3 regions of the Shewanella sp. Arc9-LZ genome follow, and region 3 is predicted to be linked to each of the others. Evidence: predicted binding sites of a transcription regulator. Region 3 holds the regulator's gene; each other region holds the start of a gene.
What was found. Region 3 encodes MetJ, which represses methionine synthesis genes. Its sites were predicted from a motif close to TAGACGTCTAGACGTCTA; they were not measured.
Positions count from the first base shown of each region.

Region 1: metA (homoserine O-succinyltransferase) is a predicted target of MetJ. The motif match lies at 2,850-2,867, and genes of this name have one in related genera.
Region 2: metE (5-methyltetrahydropteroyltriglutamate--homocysteine S-methyltransferase) is a predicted target of MetJ. The motif match lies at 3,044-3,061, and genes of this name have one in related genera.

Region 1 covers NZ_CP048031.1:3,191,223-3,196,580, forward strand. Annotated here, with positions in the region: gene GUY17_RS13660 (diguanylate cyclase) at 1-1,550, opposite strand, end outside; gene metA (homoserine O-succinyltransferase) at 1,646-2,590, opposite strand; gene GUY17_RS13670 (SDR family oxidoreductase) at 2,952-3,695, shown strand; gene ompW (outer membrane protein OmpW) at 3,772-4,419, opposite strand; gene GUY17_RS13680 (nucleotidyltransferase family protein) at 4,666-5,331, opposite strand; gene maiA (maleylacetoacetate isomerase) at 5,318-5,358, opposite strand, start outside.
Region 2 covers NZ_CP048031.1:1,035,518-1,040,875, forward strand. Annotated here, with positions in the region: gene GUY17_RS04500 (TonB-dependent receptor) at 1-1,225, shown strand, start outside; gene GUY17_RS04505 (HDOD domain-containing protein) at 1,346-2,086, shown strand; gene GUY17_RS04510 (LysR family transcriptional regulator) at 2,069-2,971, opposite strand; gene metE (5-methyltetrahydropteroyltriglutamate--homocysteine S-methyltransferase) at 3,126-5,358, shown strand, end outside.
Region 3 covers NZ_CP048031.1:4,264,621-4,269,978, forward strand. Annotated here, with positions in the region: gene GUY17_RS18350 (bifunctional aspartate kinase/homoserine dehydrogenase II) at 1-1,372, opposite strand, end outside; gene metB (cystathionine gamma-synthase) at 1,504-2,673, opposite strand; gene metJ (met regulon transcriptional regulator MetJ) at 2,882-3,196, shown strand; gene GUY17_RS18365 (sulfite exporter TauE/SafE family protein) at 3,272-4,012, shown strand; gene GUY17_RS18370 (cytochrome c) at 4,377-4,706, shown strand; gene GUY17_RS18375 (DUF3373 domain-containing protein) at 4,855-5,358, shown strand, end outside.

The DNA of each region.
Region 1 (5,358 bases), 1.1 Mb from region 3:
TGCTCAAAAGTATGACGTCGATTAGCAATGCCAGTCAGATAATCCGTTTGAGAGCGACGTTTAAATTGTCGGCGAGATTGCCACAAGAAAATGACCAGCACTAATAACACCAAAGCAATTAGCACCGCGATTGCCATTGATAAGTTAGTGATTTTTTGAGTATCGATTTCGGCTTCCAAATTCAGCTTATTGATGGCCAATTGCTTTTCGAGCAGGCGGTTATTAAACTCAGCCACGGTAAGATTATGGTCTAATGATGAATTAACCACATCGTTATTTATGATGTTAGCAAAGTTCTTTTTTTGTAAATCGATGGTATCCAAAAGCTTATTCATGCCCAGATTACTCGACCCATTGGCGTAATCAATAATGGCCGCAATCATCAATTTCAGTTCATTGGAATGGCCGTCATAAGTCGCCGAACCAGAAAATATTTCAGCATACTTAAAAGCTTTATCTGGTTGTTGTTGGCGAAAATAACTCAATGCCAACCATGCATGCGTAGCGTCGACAAAGTATTTTTCTTGGGTTGTATCTTGCACTTCAAGTGCGCGTAAAAAATGATCTATACCTTCTTGAAATAAACCTTGAGCCCAACAGCTAATACCCGTATTAAATTGATAGAAAAAATCAAAATCAGCAAACTCTGGCGATTGCTCTACCAGTTGCTGCATTTGGGCTAAATGAGCTTTATTTTCCCCCCACAAGGCCAATTTAATCGATTCGCCCACCATGTTATGTAACATATTAAACATGTCTTGCTTATCTTGGGCTTGCTCCCAAAAGTCATAGGCTTTGTTAAAGTATTCGTAGGCTTTACGGTTTAAACCATTGTCACGATAGATAGCAGCCGTGGCATTGAATATCATCGCTTGACGACTCAGTCCTAATTGATGCTGTTGTGCTAACGCTAAAGCTTCATTTAACCTTTTGAGACCTTCGCCAAAATCACTTGGTTTATTATGGCAATACGCACTTTGCGCTAACACTTCGGCCAAGATATCTACTTGTCCAAGTTGACGAGCTAATGTAACCGCCACTTCACGATCTGGGCAATAAATTTGGGTGTCGTTAGTTTGAAGGTAAAGTATGAATGAACGCTCGAGATAGCTTTTGACCAATTCTTTGCTAAGAGGATGTGGTGTAAGTAATTTAATGGCATGGCTATAGCTGTTAATTGCAGCAACAAGATCACTGTTAACTTCTTGCTCTATTGCCAGTAAATGCAATAACTGGCCTTGCTGTTCAATCGGCCATTGAGCACTTTGTGGTCGCTGTTGTTGTAAAAAGTCAATGCGTTGTTGTGGTGAGCTTAATGTGACTAACTGTTGTTTGATCTCAGTAATTTCTGTGCTTTCAGTATTATCGCTAACGGTATTGTTGCTAACAGTATTGTTGCTAACAGTATTGTTGCTAACGGTATTGTCGCTAACATTGGCGCCATTCATAATAGTGCCATTAGCGTCACTAAAAATGTCACCGGCCCCCCAAGTAGTTAGCGGCCAGCTTACTGCACACACCAATAATATCATCAACTTGGTTTTAACCATTTAACCTCGACCTTACAATAAAAACATCTAAGTTTAACAATAGCTTTTATCGAAACGAAGTCAACGTTAAAACGCCGGTATAACTATATTCAAGTTTACGTTTTACTTTCCCATGGTGTTTTCGCATTCATGTCAGACAAGTCATATGGCGTTAACTGGTAAACATAATAATTAAGCCAATTACTGACTAACAAGCTGCCATGACTATGCCAACGAACAATAGTATCTTGTGTTGGGTCATCTTGTCGGTAATAGTTTTGCGGAATATCTGGCTTGAGGCCTTCGCCAACATCGCGCACATATTCTTCATTCAAGGTGTCTTTTTGATACTCAGGGTGACCCATAACAAACACATTATGATTATCACGACTGAGCACAATATACGCGCCAGCCTCGTCTGATTCAGCCAACACTTCTAAATCTGGATGTTGACGAATTTGTTCAATATCCATTTCAGCAAATCGTGAGTGCGGTGCAAAAAACTCATCATCAAAACCGCGCAATAGTGGATGTGGGTCGCTGGTTCTTCGATGATTAAATACACCTGAACGTTTATTCGCTAATAACTGACGATGTAAATCATAAAGATGATACAAACCAGCATGAGCTGCCCAACACAAAAACAGTACTGAAGTGACATGTTGTTGTGACCAGTCAATAATTTCGCGAATGTGGTCCCAATACACCACATCTTTAAAATCAATTTTTCCTAACGGTGCACCTGTAATAATCAAACCATCGTAATTGTTATTTCTAATGTCTTCAAAATCACGATAAAAAGTATTCATGTGATCCACTGATGTATGCTTAGATTCCTTATCATGAATGCGTAATAAATCGACCCCAACTTGCAAGGGCGTATTGCCCAGTAATCGCAATAACTGGGTTTCAGTTTCGATTTTATTAGGCATTAGATTCAAGATTAATACCCGCATTGGACGAATGTCCTGATTAGCAGCTCGGGTTTCAGACATCACAAAGATATTTTCTGACTCTAAAATACCTGCTGCAGGCAGGTTATCTGGAATTCGAACCGGCATACGTCTCACCTTTAGATTAATTAAACACATGTACTTGATTAACCAGCGCTCGATTAACCAACCAGCCTTTTCACAATAACGTTAATGTCTGTTATGTCACAGTTTCAACATTCAGTTTAGCGCTAAAAACAGCGGTCATCATCGATTGTCAAATGTCGTTTGCAAACATAACTAACCTACTCACCCAGCCTAAACCGCGACAGAATGGCTTATTGCTAACGTTAATATCGGTCAATCTGTTAGATAACCATCATACACTTGGATGGCTAGAAGTCTACACGTCTCAAGTTGAATTTTTTTCTTACTTGTTATCAACTGATGTTATTTCTATTATGAGTCATTATTTTTGATGAGATGAATCATGTCTACAGCAACAGCGATGATTATTGGCGCCAGCTCTCAACTGAGCCAAGCCTTAGCCAGACAGTTATCTGCACAGCAAGTTTCGCTGGTGCTTTTTGTTAACGACCCTGAATCACTTAACGAGTTTAGTCAAAGTCTGCCTGGCGATGTCAGTGTATATCCGTTAGTAATTAATCAACCTGACACACTAATAGCACAGCTGAATGCCGCTTGGAGCAAACATAATGGCGCCCATTTGGTGATTGTTAATACCGGTGTTAATGACTACGATTCTACCCTGCCTTGGGCAATTGATAAGCACACTATCGATATTAACGTAATGGGCTTTGCTGCGGCAAATAACTGTATTTTTAAATTAATGTGCGAGCAAGGTTACGGCCAACTAGCCGCCATTAACTCAATAGCCGGTCAACGTGGAGGGCCTAATGTGGCTTATCATGCCTCCAAAGCCTTTGCTGAAAATTACCTGCAAGGCTTGAGTATGCATGCACAACGATTAAAGCTGCCTATTACCATTAGTGATATTCAATTAGGGTTATTTGATAAAGCCGTTCATTTGAATACACAATTGCTGTTGTCGCCTCTCGATAAAGTGGCTACACAAATCATCTCAGCCTTGCAAAAAGGTAAACGCCGAGTATATGTCACTAAACGCTGGCGCATTGTCGCGTGGATAAATCGTTTATTACCAGAGTACATTTACAATACTCGCCATTGGAAACCGCGTAAAAAGTCTCCATAAGTGCCATCAACAAAAACAGGAACCCGTAGGTTCCTGTTTCATATGTTCGTTTTTCGCTAACGTATTCTACCCTAGCTTAATAAGTATAACCGACGCTGATCATGTAAACCCAAGGATCAATGTCTGTATCAACCACAACATGATCTGCCCCCATATCAAAGCTCACATCCGTTGCAATTTGAGCATACCAAACAGACGCATTAACCAACCATTTCTTGTCAATTTGATAATCAAGCCCAACTTGAGCCGCCACGCCCCAAGAGTTCGATAGGCTCAAATTATCTAAGCCAAGATCTTTCGCCTCTTGAGTAAATTCACTGTCATAAAAGTTGGTAAAGTTAATCCCTAAACCAATATAGGGACGTAAAGCAGACTGTGAATCGCCAAAGTAATATTGTGCGACCAGTGTTGGAGGTAATTGCTTTGAGTCAGCAATTTTACCGAGTTCACCCAGTGACACATCGTGACTAAAAGGCGATGCCGCTAATAATTCAATGCCGATATTATCAGTTAGCATATAACCAAAATTTAGCCCTAATTGGACATCGTTATCTACGCTAAATTCAGCAATATTTGCGACTACAGGGCTTGACTCATTTGGAGCAACCATTGCCACACCAGCACGAACAATAATATCTCCTGCTTGATGGGCCGCAGCACCAAATGAAAAACCAGCAGTTAATAAAGAAGCAGCAACTAAACTTAGGGTAATTTTCTTATTCATTTTTTAACACTCCTTGGCAATGACAACTAGATGCAATTCTGTGCATCCTTAACATTTGCGGTTAACCTACTGAAGTTAATCGTTAACATCATTGATTCAGATCAACAAAACAGCAGTACCCCTATAGAGGTACCTAATTAGATCTCAGACACATGATTTAGATCACAAAGTGAGGCGGTAAAGAGATGAAAGATGTATTTAACAGTTAGGTTTTGTGAGGTTGAACAGGTGAATTATTATTGATGATTAATCTGTTACAGATAGTTTGCAGTAATGCATTAACCATCCCTTTTGGGACACGCGATGGTTAAAAATAGCTTTGTCACGCTTTGGATTTCGACTTAATGACAAGTCAAACAAACAGCCTAAACCAAACACACTCGTCACGTGTAATTGAAACTCAGCTATTGTATGGTCATCAGAGGGGACTAATTTAACCCCAATAGCCGTTTGTTTTTCTGGCCAAAATGACATGGCATCAACACAAGAACTATAGGGCATATCACCATTTCTAAGGTGCATTCTGGCTTGGTTTTTCGCCGACCATGGCAGAGCTATCTGCTCAACGAGTAAAGCTTCAATCGCCTGGTCTTCTGCAGAAGATGGGGTGTTATCACACCAGTAAATGACATCAATGTCGTTTAAGGGCTGTGAGGTCATGCTGTGCAAATTATCCCAGATCAAATTGCGTATAAAACCCGCACTAATTAACCAATCTGTGATCCCTTGTTGTTGCATCACTTTCTGACACGTCATTAAGGCTGCCATTCTAAGTTCATCTTGTTGTAACCACTGCCACAACAAGAACAATGGCTTAGCCTGCCCATGTTGCAACTGATCAATGGCCACTTGGTTTAACAGGGGCGGATTTAACTGGTGCTGATTAAACAAGGTTTGATTACGTCGCGTCATGCTGTTGTTCTGGCGCGGCATCAGCAA
Region 2 (5,358 bases), 1.7 Mb from region 3:
AGGCGCGCTAACGCTGGCGCAGTACGAAGCAGATCCTCGCCAAGTAGCATCATTTTCTGAAGGTGAATTCTCTCATGAAATAACCACAGCATTGCGCAGCGGTTATCAATACCAGCTGAATAATATTTGGGCCTTAGGTGCTGATTTAACCTACTCGGATACATCAACCACGAGTCTGTTATTTGGTGGAGCAGGGCGTATTGAGCGCGACTTATTAAGTTTCTCACCTAAAGCTACTGCTAACTATCATTTAGAACATGGTGATTTAAATTTTGTTGCTGGTATTGATGTGAGTAAAGGTGAAGCTGATTTCGATACACTTTATACGCAACGAAATAATGAACAAACACAAAAGAGCGCTTATGTGCAAGCATCGGTACCGATAACGCCGACGTTATCTTATGTTGTTGGTGGTCGTTATTCTGAAGTGACTGACGATTTATATGACCAATTACTTTATCCGAACCGTATTGAAATCGATAATGACGCCCATGCGTTGGAGTTAGGGTTAAATTTTCGCCCAAGCAGTGAACATCGTTTTTATGTCCGTGCAAATGATAACTTCCGTTTTGCCAAAGTCGATGAACAAGCTTACACCCCGCTTGATGTACAAGGTTTAAATCCACAAACAGGCCGTTCTTACGAAGCAGGTTGGGACTTTACCACTACAACTCAAACATTAAAAATCAATGCTTATCAACTTGAGTTAGAAGATGAGATTGTTTACGAAGGCGGTCGTACAGATGGGCCTTATGGAGGTGGTGCTAACGTAAACGCCGATGAATCTCGCCGCTTTGGTGTGAGCACTGCTTATGATGTGCAGTTATCAAATGACTGGCTGCTAGGTGCTTCGTACGACTATATTGATGCAGAGTTCACTCAAGGTGAGAACGACGGTAAAGCGTTATCTTGGGTGGCAAAACATTCAGGTAAAGCCTTCGTAAGCTATGATTTTGCTGATAATTGGCAAGCGTTTGTTGAAGGTGTTTACACTGGTGAGCGTTACATGGAAGGCGACAACAGCAATACCGGTGATAAGTTAGACAGTTACGTGCTAACAAACCTTGCGCTTAACTATACCTATTCAGGTTGGAATGGTAGCTTACGTGTAGATAACTTGCTTGATGAAGATTATGTTGGCACTGGTTATTACTCGGCTTATGGCAGTGGTTATTATTCTGGTACTGGTCGCTCAATTAGACTGACTGCGGGTTATCGTTTCTAGATTATCTTTTTTTAGCGAATAACCTTTCGAAAGCCAGTAAACTATTACTGGCTTTCGTTTTAATATATCGTTAAATTAATGAATAAAGTGATTTATTCTAAGAAAAGGTAATTGATGAATATGACTAATCTTGAGCAACAAGTCCTTACTCAAGTTCAAGCTATTATTGGCAATGAAGAGCAAGTCATTGGTCGTCGTGGCATATTAATTCCATTAAAAAAATCTCTGATTAACGAAGCAGATATTCGAGTCGTTATCGATATCATTTCAGCGGATCCTGCTTTGGCAGCACATTTATTGTTACGCAGTAATACCGCGCAAACAGCAGGTGTCATATCAACAAAAAGCCGTAGTGTAAAAGATGCCTTAATCCGTTTGGGCCAAGTGAACATTTATCGCTACGCGTTTTCGTTTTACCTTAAAGAAAGGCTTGATGAACTTTCTGAGCCTTACAAAAAACTGGTTCAAGGCTATTGGGCATTAAATGAAACCATTGCGGTGGATTGCATACAACTGTTACGTGAAGACAACGACATTGGTGTAGGCACTAAAATCGATGCGGATGAAATGCAAACATTAGCGTTGTTTAGTGTGTTTGGGCAGGTGATTGCGTTAACCGCTTTTGCTTATTTAAATGCTGAGTTGTCTCGACCAGTATCGTTAAAAGTATTGAAGTCGCTTATTGATAAACAACAACAGCAGTTATCGCTCGAAGCATTTGCGTCATTAGGGCTAGATGATGATTTACGCGAAGAATTTTTGATTGCACATAACTTACGCCAAACACAAAACCCTGATTCTCCAGGACTTGTGCTTCGACGCGTACTGTCTAAACGAGGTTTATTAATCAACCCGTTGTAGATTTATGCCTTCACTTGCTACCAGTTCGAGCCACTTTTGGATTAAATTTGCATTAGTGGCATCGCGACGATAGGCCCCAAACAAAGGACGTTTTAGTCCTTCTGCTCCTAATTTTACCGCAGTAAGGCTTAGCCCCTGACTCTCTCGGATAGACCAAGTTGGTAGGGTTGCTACGCCATCATTACAGGCTACTCTTTGTAACAGCATAGAGGTTAAATCGCATTGCTTTTGCTCGCCAGGTTCAATACCCGCGGGCTCTAAAAAGTGTTTGTATATGTCTAAACGCGCTAAAGGCACGGGGTAACTAATTAAGGTTTGCTTTGCCAATTGCGCTGGCGTGACAAACGCTTGTGCCGCTAATGCGTGATCACTAGCAACGACTAACTTTACTTCAAAATCAAATAGATGCTGATATGCGACGCTATGTCCTGGCACAGGATCAGATGTTAGCACTATATCTAAACTCCCTGTCTCCAACGCATTGAGTGAATCAAATAAATGACGGCTCGAAATGTCAATTTGAGCTGCTGGCGCATGCTGTTTAAATTGCTCAATAACGGGCATTAACCAACGAAAACAACTGTGGCATTCAATGCCGAGCTTAAGCTGTTGGCTTTCACCTTCTAAACCGCGTTTAAGATCTGACTCGGTTGCAATCACTTTCGGTAAGATTTCTTCCGCTAAATTCAGCAGACGTGAACCTTCGTGAGTAAACGTTAACGGTTTACTTTTACGAACAAAAATAGTTGAGTTAATTCGTGTCTCTAACTCTTTTATTTGATGAGAAAGCGCCGACTGGGTTACAAACCGTTTTTTAGCTGCACCCGCTAAACTGCCACTTTCCTTTAACGCCATCAAGGTGCGAAGGTGTCTAAGCTCTATCATTTTCTCTCCACATGAATCTTGCTCAACTAGCTGATGAAATCAATTCGATTGCTTGACAGCAGAGTAACACAATAAACTTCTAGACGTCCAGACGCCTATGTAGCTTTTCTACATAAATGGCTATAAATTTTTGCTCAACGAAAAGGAAAGCAGTATGAAAATTTCAAGTTTAGGATTTCCCCGCATAGGACGTCAGCGTGAATTGAAGTTTGTTTTAGAACGTTATTGGCGTGGTGAAGCAACATTAACGGAGCTGAAAAACGTTGCCAGTGAATTAAAGCGCACTCATTGGCAGTGGCAAGCAGATGCGGGTGTTGAATTACTGCCAGTAGGGGATTTTGCTTATTATGACCAGGTGCTAACCCTGAGCGCGACCTTAAATGTGATCCCCGATCGTCATCGGGCCACTCAAGCTGATGGCAGCCCAGCCGCTGTCGATATTGACACCTTATTTCGCGTGGCTCGTGGCCGTTCGCAAAGCGGCCAACATGCGTGTGCGGCAGAAATGACCAAGTTTTTTAATACTAACTACCATTACCAAGTGCCAGAACTAAGCGCTGATCAAACATTTGAGATTGCCTTTGAACAATTGTTTGATGAAGTCACAGAAGCACAGCAATTAGGTCATCAAGCAAAACCTGTGCTGCTCGGTCCGGTGACGTATTTATACTTATCTAAAAGCCTTTCTGAGTTTAATAAGTTGACGTTGTTACCGCCGTTATTGGTTGCCTATCAACAAATTTTGTCTCGTTTTGCTGCCCAAGGTGTGAGTTGGGTACAGCTTGATGAACCGGTATTAGCGGCAGACTTAACCGATGAGTGGCAGCAAGCCATTAGCCACAGTTATCAAACGTTAGCGCAACAAAAGCCAGCATCATTAAAGGTTTTACTCGCCAGTTATTACGGTTCTATTGCCCATCATCAAGCATTGGTGAGTGCATTACCGGTTGAGGGGCTACATCTTGATTTAGTCACCGCGCCAGAACAGCTTGATGTGTTTGTTAATGCTTTAGGCGTTCAGCAGGTACTTTCTGTTGGGGTGGTTAATGGCCGTAATGTGTGGGCTGCTGATGTTGATGTGATTGCACAGAAGGTAACCGAGTTAGCGACCACGTTAGGCGATTGTTTATGGATTGCACCTTCATGTTCATTGTTGCATTGTCCTGTGGATGTCGAGGTTGAAAGCCAATTAATTACGCCATTACTTGGCCAATTAGCTTTTGCGAAACAAAAATTATTTGAACTTAACGAAATTCATCAATTAATCGTTGAGCAAGGTTCAGCAACTAGCCGAGCGATTATTGATCGTTGCCAGCAACGCCGCTTGGCAAAAGCTGCCGCAGCTAATCAACAGGTTGTAGAACGTGTGTCGCAGCTAACCGCTGATGATTTTGAACGTAACAGTCCATTTGCCCGCCGTATCATTGCCCAACAACAAAAGTTAGCGCTGCCATTATTACCCACAACCACCATAGGTTCATTCCCGCAAACGCCAGCTATTCGGGGGTTACGCAGTCGCTGGCGTAAAGGCGAAATCAATGACAATGATTACCGTTCACAGCTTGAGCAAGTCACTCAAGACACCATTTCTCGTCAACTTAAATTGGGTATCGACGTGCTAGTTCACGGCGAAGCTGAGCGTAATGACATGGTGGAGTATTTTGGTGAACAATTAGAGGGCGTTGGGTTTACTCAATTTGGTTGGGTGCAAAGTTATGGTTCTCGTTGCGTTAAGCCGCCGTTAATTTATGGCGATGTGTCTCGCCCCAAACCAATGACGGTCGACTGGGCTACCTATGCGCAAAGCTTAACCGACAAGCCTGTTAAGGGCATGCTAACGGGTCCGGTGACCATTTTACATTGGTCGTTCGCTCGTGAAGATATTCCACGTAAAGATATTGCTAACCAACTTGCATTAGCAGTACGTGACGAAGTGGTCGATTTAGAAAGTGCAGGTATTGGCATTATTCAAATTGATGAACCTGCATTTCGTGAAGGTTTACCGATTAAACAAAGCCAATGGGCAGATTATTTAACCTGGGCGGTGGATGCGTTTAAGTTATCGGCTGCAGGTGTTGAAGATGCAACTCAAATCCATACACACATGTGTTACAGCGAGTTCAATGACACCATTAATGCCATAGCGGCCATGGATGCTGATGTTATCACCATTGAGACGTCACGTTCGCGTATGGAGCTACTGAGTGCCTTTGAAGATTTTCATTATCCTAATGAAATTGGTCCCGGTGTGTATGACATTCATTCGCCAAATATTCCAACCGTTGATGAAATGGTCGACTTAATAACTAAAGCGTCGCAAAAAGTGCCGGTGAAACAGTTATGGGTTAATCCTGATTGTGGTTTAAAAACCCGTACCTGGGATGAAG
Region 3 (5,358 bases):
ACAAATCAATCCACGCCTCACCAATGTTACCCACTCCCAGCAATAACACTCCAATACGCATTCTTGGTCCAGCACAACGACGATGTACTTTTTGGGTCAATAAACTCACTTGAGCTTGCGGGACTAAAGTGACCAAACTTAATGCATCTTGATAAATCGGTTTGGCATCACGGCTGAGTAGTCGGGCAAAACTGCGTCTAAAGTGATGAGCATCGGCACTGACTAATGCCACTAGGCCTAAGTCAGTTTGGGCACTCAACTCTTCAATCAAAAATTCGCTGCTGTATTGAGTGAGCAAAGCTTGCACTTGTTTTTGGCTTTCAAGCGTTAACGCCAACTCAAACTTATGTTGTGCTAGCGACCAATAAGCTAACGGCGTGATACCAGCTTTATCCAAAATGGCCAGTAACGGTTCAATATCTGCGTTCATTTTAAAACTAAACAACACCACTTCATTTAAGTTAGTCACTACTGGCGCACTTGCTGATGAACTCAGTGGCGCAATTAGAGTAAAGTCGGTGTGTGAAGCATAGCTCGAGCGTACTGCTAGGCTCACGTCGGTATTAAATAACGGCTGTAAGGTACGAGAATGCAGTACAGGAGAGCCCAGGCGCGCTAAGCGGTCAGCTTCTGCGAGTGACATACTCTTGAGTAATTTAGCATCATTAATTTTATTCGGGTCGGCGTTAAATACCCCTTCAACGTCGGTCCAAATGGTCACACGCTCAATGTCAGCTAAGCTGGCAATTAAGGTGGCACTAAAATCAGAACCATTGCGACCCAGCAATAAGGTATCGCCGTGGCGGTTAGCGCATATAAAGCCGGTGATCACTAAACGCTCTTGCGGGTGCAAGGCTAATAAGGCCTGTACCTTATCACGAGACTCAGCCACTAAAATATTGGGTACGGCGCCTTCATCGGCTACCAAAATAGAGCACGCATCGACATGAGTCGCAGCTACGCCCATTTCTCGTAACAAAGCGGCCATTAAGCGCGCCGACCAACGTTCACCAAAACTCACCACTTGGTTTAATTGGTAATCGTTACGTTGCTCTAAAGATAATAAGCTGACTAACTGAGATTTGTCGGTAGACAAACGTTCGCGTAAATCACGCGCTTGCTCGTTTGATAATAATTGTTCAATTAACGTCTGCTGGTAACTGATCAGAATTTGCAGCTCTTCTTGCCACAACTGACCGCTGTCGCGCAGGCTCAATAATTTGTATAAGAAGTTAGTCGTTTTTCCGGCGGCGGATACCACAACTAAATCATCACTCTGACCATGCGTAAGTAGAATATGTGCAACACGGCGATAGCAATCTGCATCCGCTAAACTTGAACCACCAAACTTATGTAAATGACTTCGCGTCATTACTGACTCCTTAAACAACTACGACTTTTGTTGCGACTGCTAGACTTCTATTTTGAAACCAATAGTGTTGCAAGTGCATGTTTTGCTATTTTACCCAATTTGGTCGAAACCACAGCTAACTTAAACTCGAATTAAGCTGATTTTATCGCGGCAACAGCTGCTAGGCCTGCTTGAATATCGGCCAAGAGGTCATCTGCATCTTCAATACCGACAGATAGTCTCAATAAAGTCTCTTTAATACCAGCCTCTTGCCTTGCTTGTGGGTCCATTGCTCTATGGGTCATGGTGGCCGGAACGGCGACTAAACTTTCCACTCCGCCTAAACTTTCGGCAATACTAAACAACGACAGCGCCTTTAAAAATGCCACCACTTCCGCTTCGCCGCCAATTAACTCAAAACTTAACATAGCACCAAAGCCTTGTTGTTGTTTTGCCGCAATTTCGTGACCTAGATGGTCTTTTAAACCCGGATAATACACCTTGGCCACCACATCACTGGCGCTGAGTAACTCAACAATCTTTTGTGCATTACGTTGATGCTCACGAATTCGTACCGCTAAAGTACGTAAGCCTCGGAGGGTTAAATAACTGTCAAATGCTGAACCCGTAAGCCCAAGAGTATTTGACCACCAATGTAACAACTCACCCACTTGAGGATCTTTAGCCACTACCGCTCCACCGACCACATCGCTATGACCATTGATGTATTTGGTGGTTGAGTGAATAACAATGTCTGCACCTAATAATAATGGCTGCTGTAATATTGGTGATAAAAAGGTGTTATCGACTGTCACTAGCGCGCCAACGTCATGGCAAGCGATACTAATGGCATTAATGTCTACCACCCGCAATAAAGGATTCGATGGCGTTTCTAACCACACCATTTTCGGTTTTTGAGCTATCGCTTTGCTCAGCGCTTGCGCATCAGTTTGATCAACAACCAATAACTTAAATTGGCCTTTTTTGGCCAAGTTAGTAAATAAGCGGTAACTGCCACCATAACAATCGTGCGGCACAACCAATAAATCCTCTGGGCCAAGTAAGCTAGTCACCAATGTAATCGCCGCCATGCCGGTACATGTCACCACGCCGGTAGCACCTTGCTCGAGTTTGGCGAGTGCGTCACCTAAAATACATCGAGTAGGATTACCCGAACGACTGTAATCAAACTCGCGCGGATTATTGTGGCCATCGAATGAATAATTGGTCGATAAATAAATCGGTGGCACGATAGCACCATGTTGTGTGTCTGTTTCAATACCTTGGCGAACGGCCAATGTGGCGTTTTGATGCTTAGTCATGGTGACTCCTAAAATTTCACAAACACACAAAGAGATGTCTAGACGTCCAAATTTACCTAAGAGATCCCCATCCGTCAACTTAAATAGACGTTTAGACGTCTAAACATCAAGAAATCTATTTGCAATCGGGATTAAATAGTAGCAATAATTTGACTAGAGATTGTAACGGTTTAAAATCTGCAGCGTATTTATCGTTAAGGGTAAGTTAATGACTGAGTGGAATGGCGAATATATCAGCCCATATGCCGAGCACGGCAAAAAAAATGAACAAGTAAAAAAAATTACGGTTTCTATCCCTTTAAAAGTATTAAAAGTACTGACGGATGAGCGGACGCGTCGCCAGATAAATAATCTGCGCCATGCAACTAACAGTGAACTGCTATGCGAAGCATTTTTGCATGCGTACACAGGTCAACCATTACCTTATGACGGTGATCTATCAAAAGATCAGCCTGATAGCATTCCAAGTGAAGCGAAAAAGTTAATGGATGATATGGGTATCGAGTGGGAAGAGCTCGAATAATTCACTGATTAGTCAATACCTCACAGACTTTGAAACGACCCTAATAAGAAGTCGTCATGTTTTTAAAGAGAACTTATGATGTCATTTATCGATCCAACGACCTTGATACTGGCATCGATTATCGTGTTTTTTGGCGCGCTAACCCAAAGCTTAATTGGCTTTGGGTTAGCCGTTGTTGCTAGCCCGCTGCTGTATATTGTTAATCCTCAATTAGTTCCTGTTCCTATTATTGTTATGGGCTTTGCCATTTCTGCAATGACCTTATTTAGAGAACGCGGTCATCTACAATTTAATGGTTTGCAATATGCCTTACTCGGGCGGATCCCTGGGGGGTTTTTAGGCGCTGGATTATTGCTGTTTGCCCCACAAGCCATACTAGGCTTAGTGATTGCAGGCATTGTGTTTATTGCTGTTATTCTTAGCATCTTTCGCTTTACCGCCCCTATTAATCGCCTCAGTTTATTTATCGCTGGGGTATTTTCAGGCATATTTGGCAATATCGCTGCTATCGGTGGTCCACCAATGGCCATTTTGCTTGCAGGCCAAGACCCAGGTCAGTTTAGAGCGGCATTATCTGCCTTTTTCGTGTTTAGCTCATTAATTGCCTTAGCTATTCTAACCATCGTCGGCTTAGTTGAAGTGAAGCATTTATGGCTATCACTGCTATTATTGCCTTCAGTCGTTGCTGGTTATCTTGTCTCAGGTAGATTAATTGGCCGCGTTGATAAAGATAAAACCCGCATAGTCACCTTAGTGTTATGTAGTATTAGTGCCACTGTGTTAGTGATTATGTCGACCAACACGTTAATGAGCTAATCAGCTAATCAGCTATTCTGTACCTGTAAACAAAACCAGCCATCAATGGGCTTGTTCGCTAATAATGATTAAAATCTTCCCCTTCTATTTATCAAGCAGTCTATTTCTCACCTAAAAACGCCATCAATAAGTATCAAAAAAACCACTTTTATCTCCTCTAGCAAAATCCTCATCTTGGCGCAATAGATCCACATCACACTAGTTCATTAGATTTCTTTCAATTAACTTTTTTTCAATTAGATTTTTCTCATGGATATGATCTACTTCAAATTAACACTACTCACTTTTAGGTAACATTGTTTACAGCAAATAAATAATTAAATGCTGTTAATGCACAACCCTAATAAGCCCGACAGAGGACAAAATGATGAACACTTACATTAAAGTTGGTATCGCAGTTGCTATGGCATTATCACTTGGCACCCAAGTGATGGCCGCAGATGGTGGTAATCCTAAAAAAGGTAAGCACCTGTACAAAAAAGAATGTAAAGCCTGCCACAGCGCTAACAGTGAAGGTCCTGAATTAACCCCAATGACCAAAACCATGAGCCAATGGGATCGTTTCTTTACTCGTGATAAGCACAAAGCTAAACCTGCCGTTTTTGAAGCCTTATCAGAAAAAGACATAAAAGATATTCAACAGTTTTTATATGACCACGCCGCCGATTCAGACCAACCAGCTACTTGCGGCTAAATCATCAATGCTGAGTATCTTTTCGTTCTAAACGAAACATCAGCCAATAAACCAAACGAAAAAACTGTGAGGCTTAGCCTCAGGGATCCTGACACAAAAAATTTGCCAAATTGACCTTGTTATTTGGCAAATAAAGGGGAGAAAGACCATGAGAACTCTCATCTCAATATTAGTGGCTAACGCGCTCTTTATGAGCGGCGCAAGCCTAGCAGCAGATACCGATGCACAAAAGATTGCCGATCTTAAACAACAACTGGCTACTATTAATGAAGATCTTGATTACTTAAATTCACGAGTTGACAAAACCGAGCGTCACACAGCCTTAGACAGAATAGCCATTACGGGTGATTTTAGAACCAAAGCACATTCATTACATTATCAAAACGTCACTTGGAACCCAGCCATGAACGTTAACTTTTCTGACTTTGGCGCTAAAGCCATGTCAGGAGTATTTGGCGATCCAAACAGTGCTACCTCACCGTTAGGCCAAATGATGATGGCAAACCCTGATTTAGCCAGCGCGTTTCAAAGCGGTATGCTTCAAGGCGTTATGCCAATGCTGTTGGGCCAAAAAACCCAACAGGACATTGATAACGATATATTTTACACCACGCGCTTACGCCTAAACATTGACGCTAAAGTGTGGGATAAC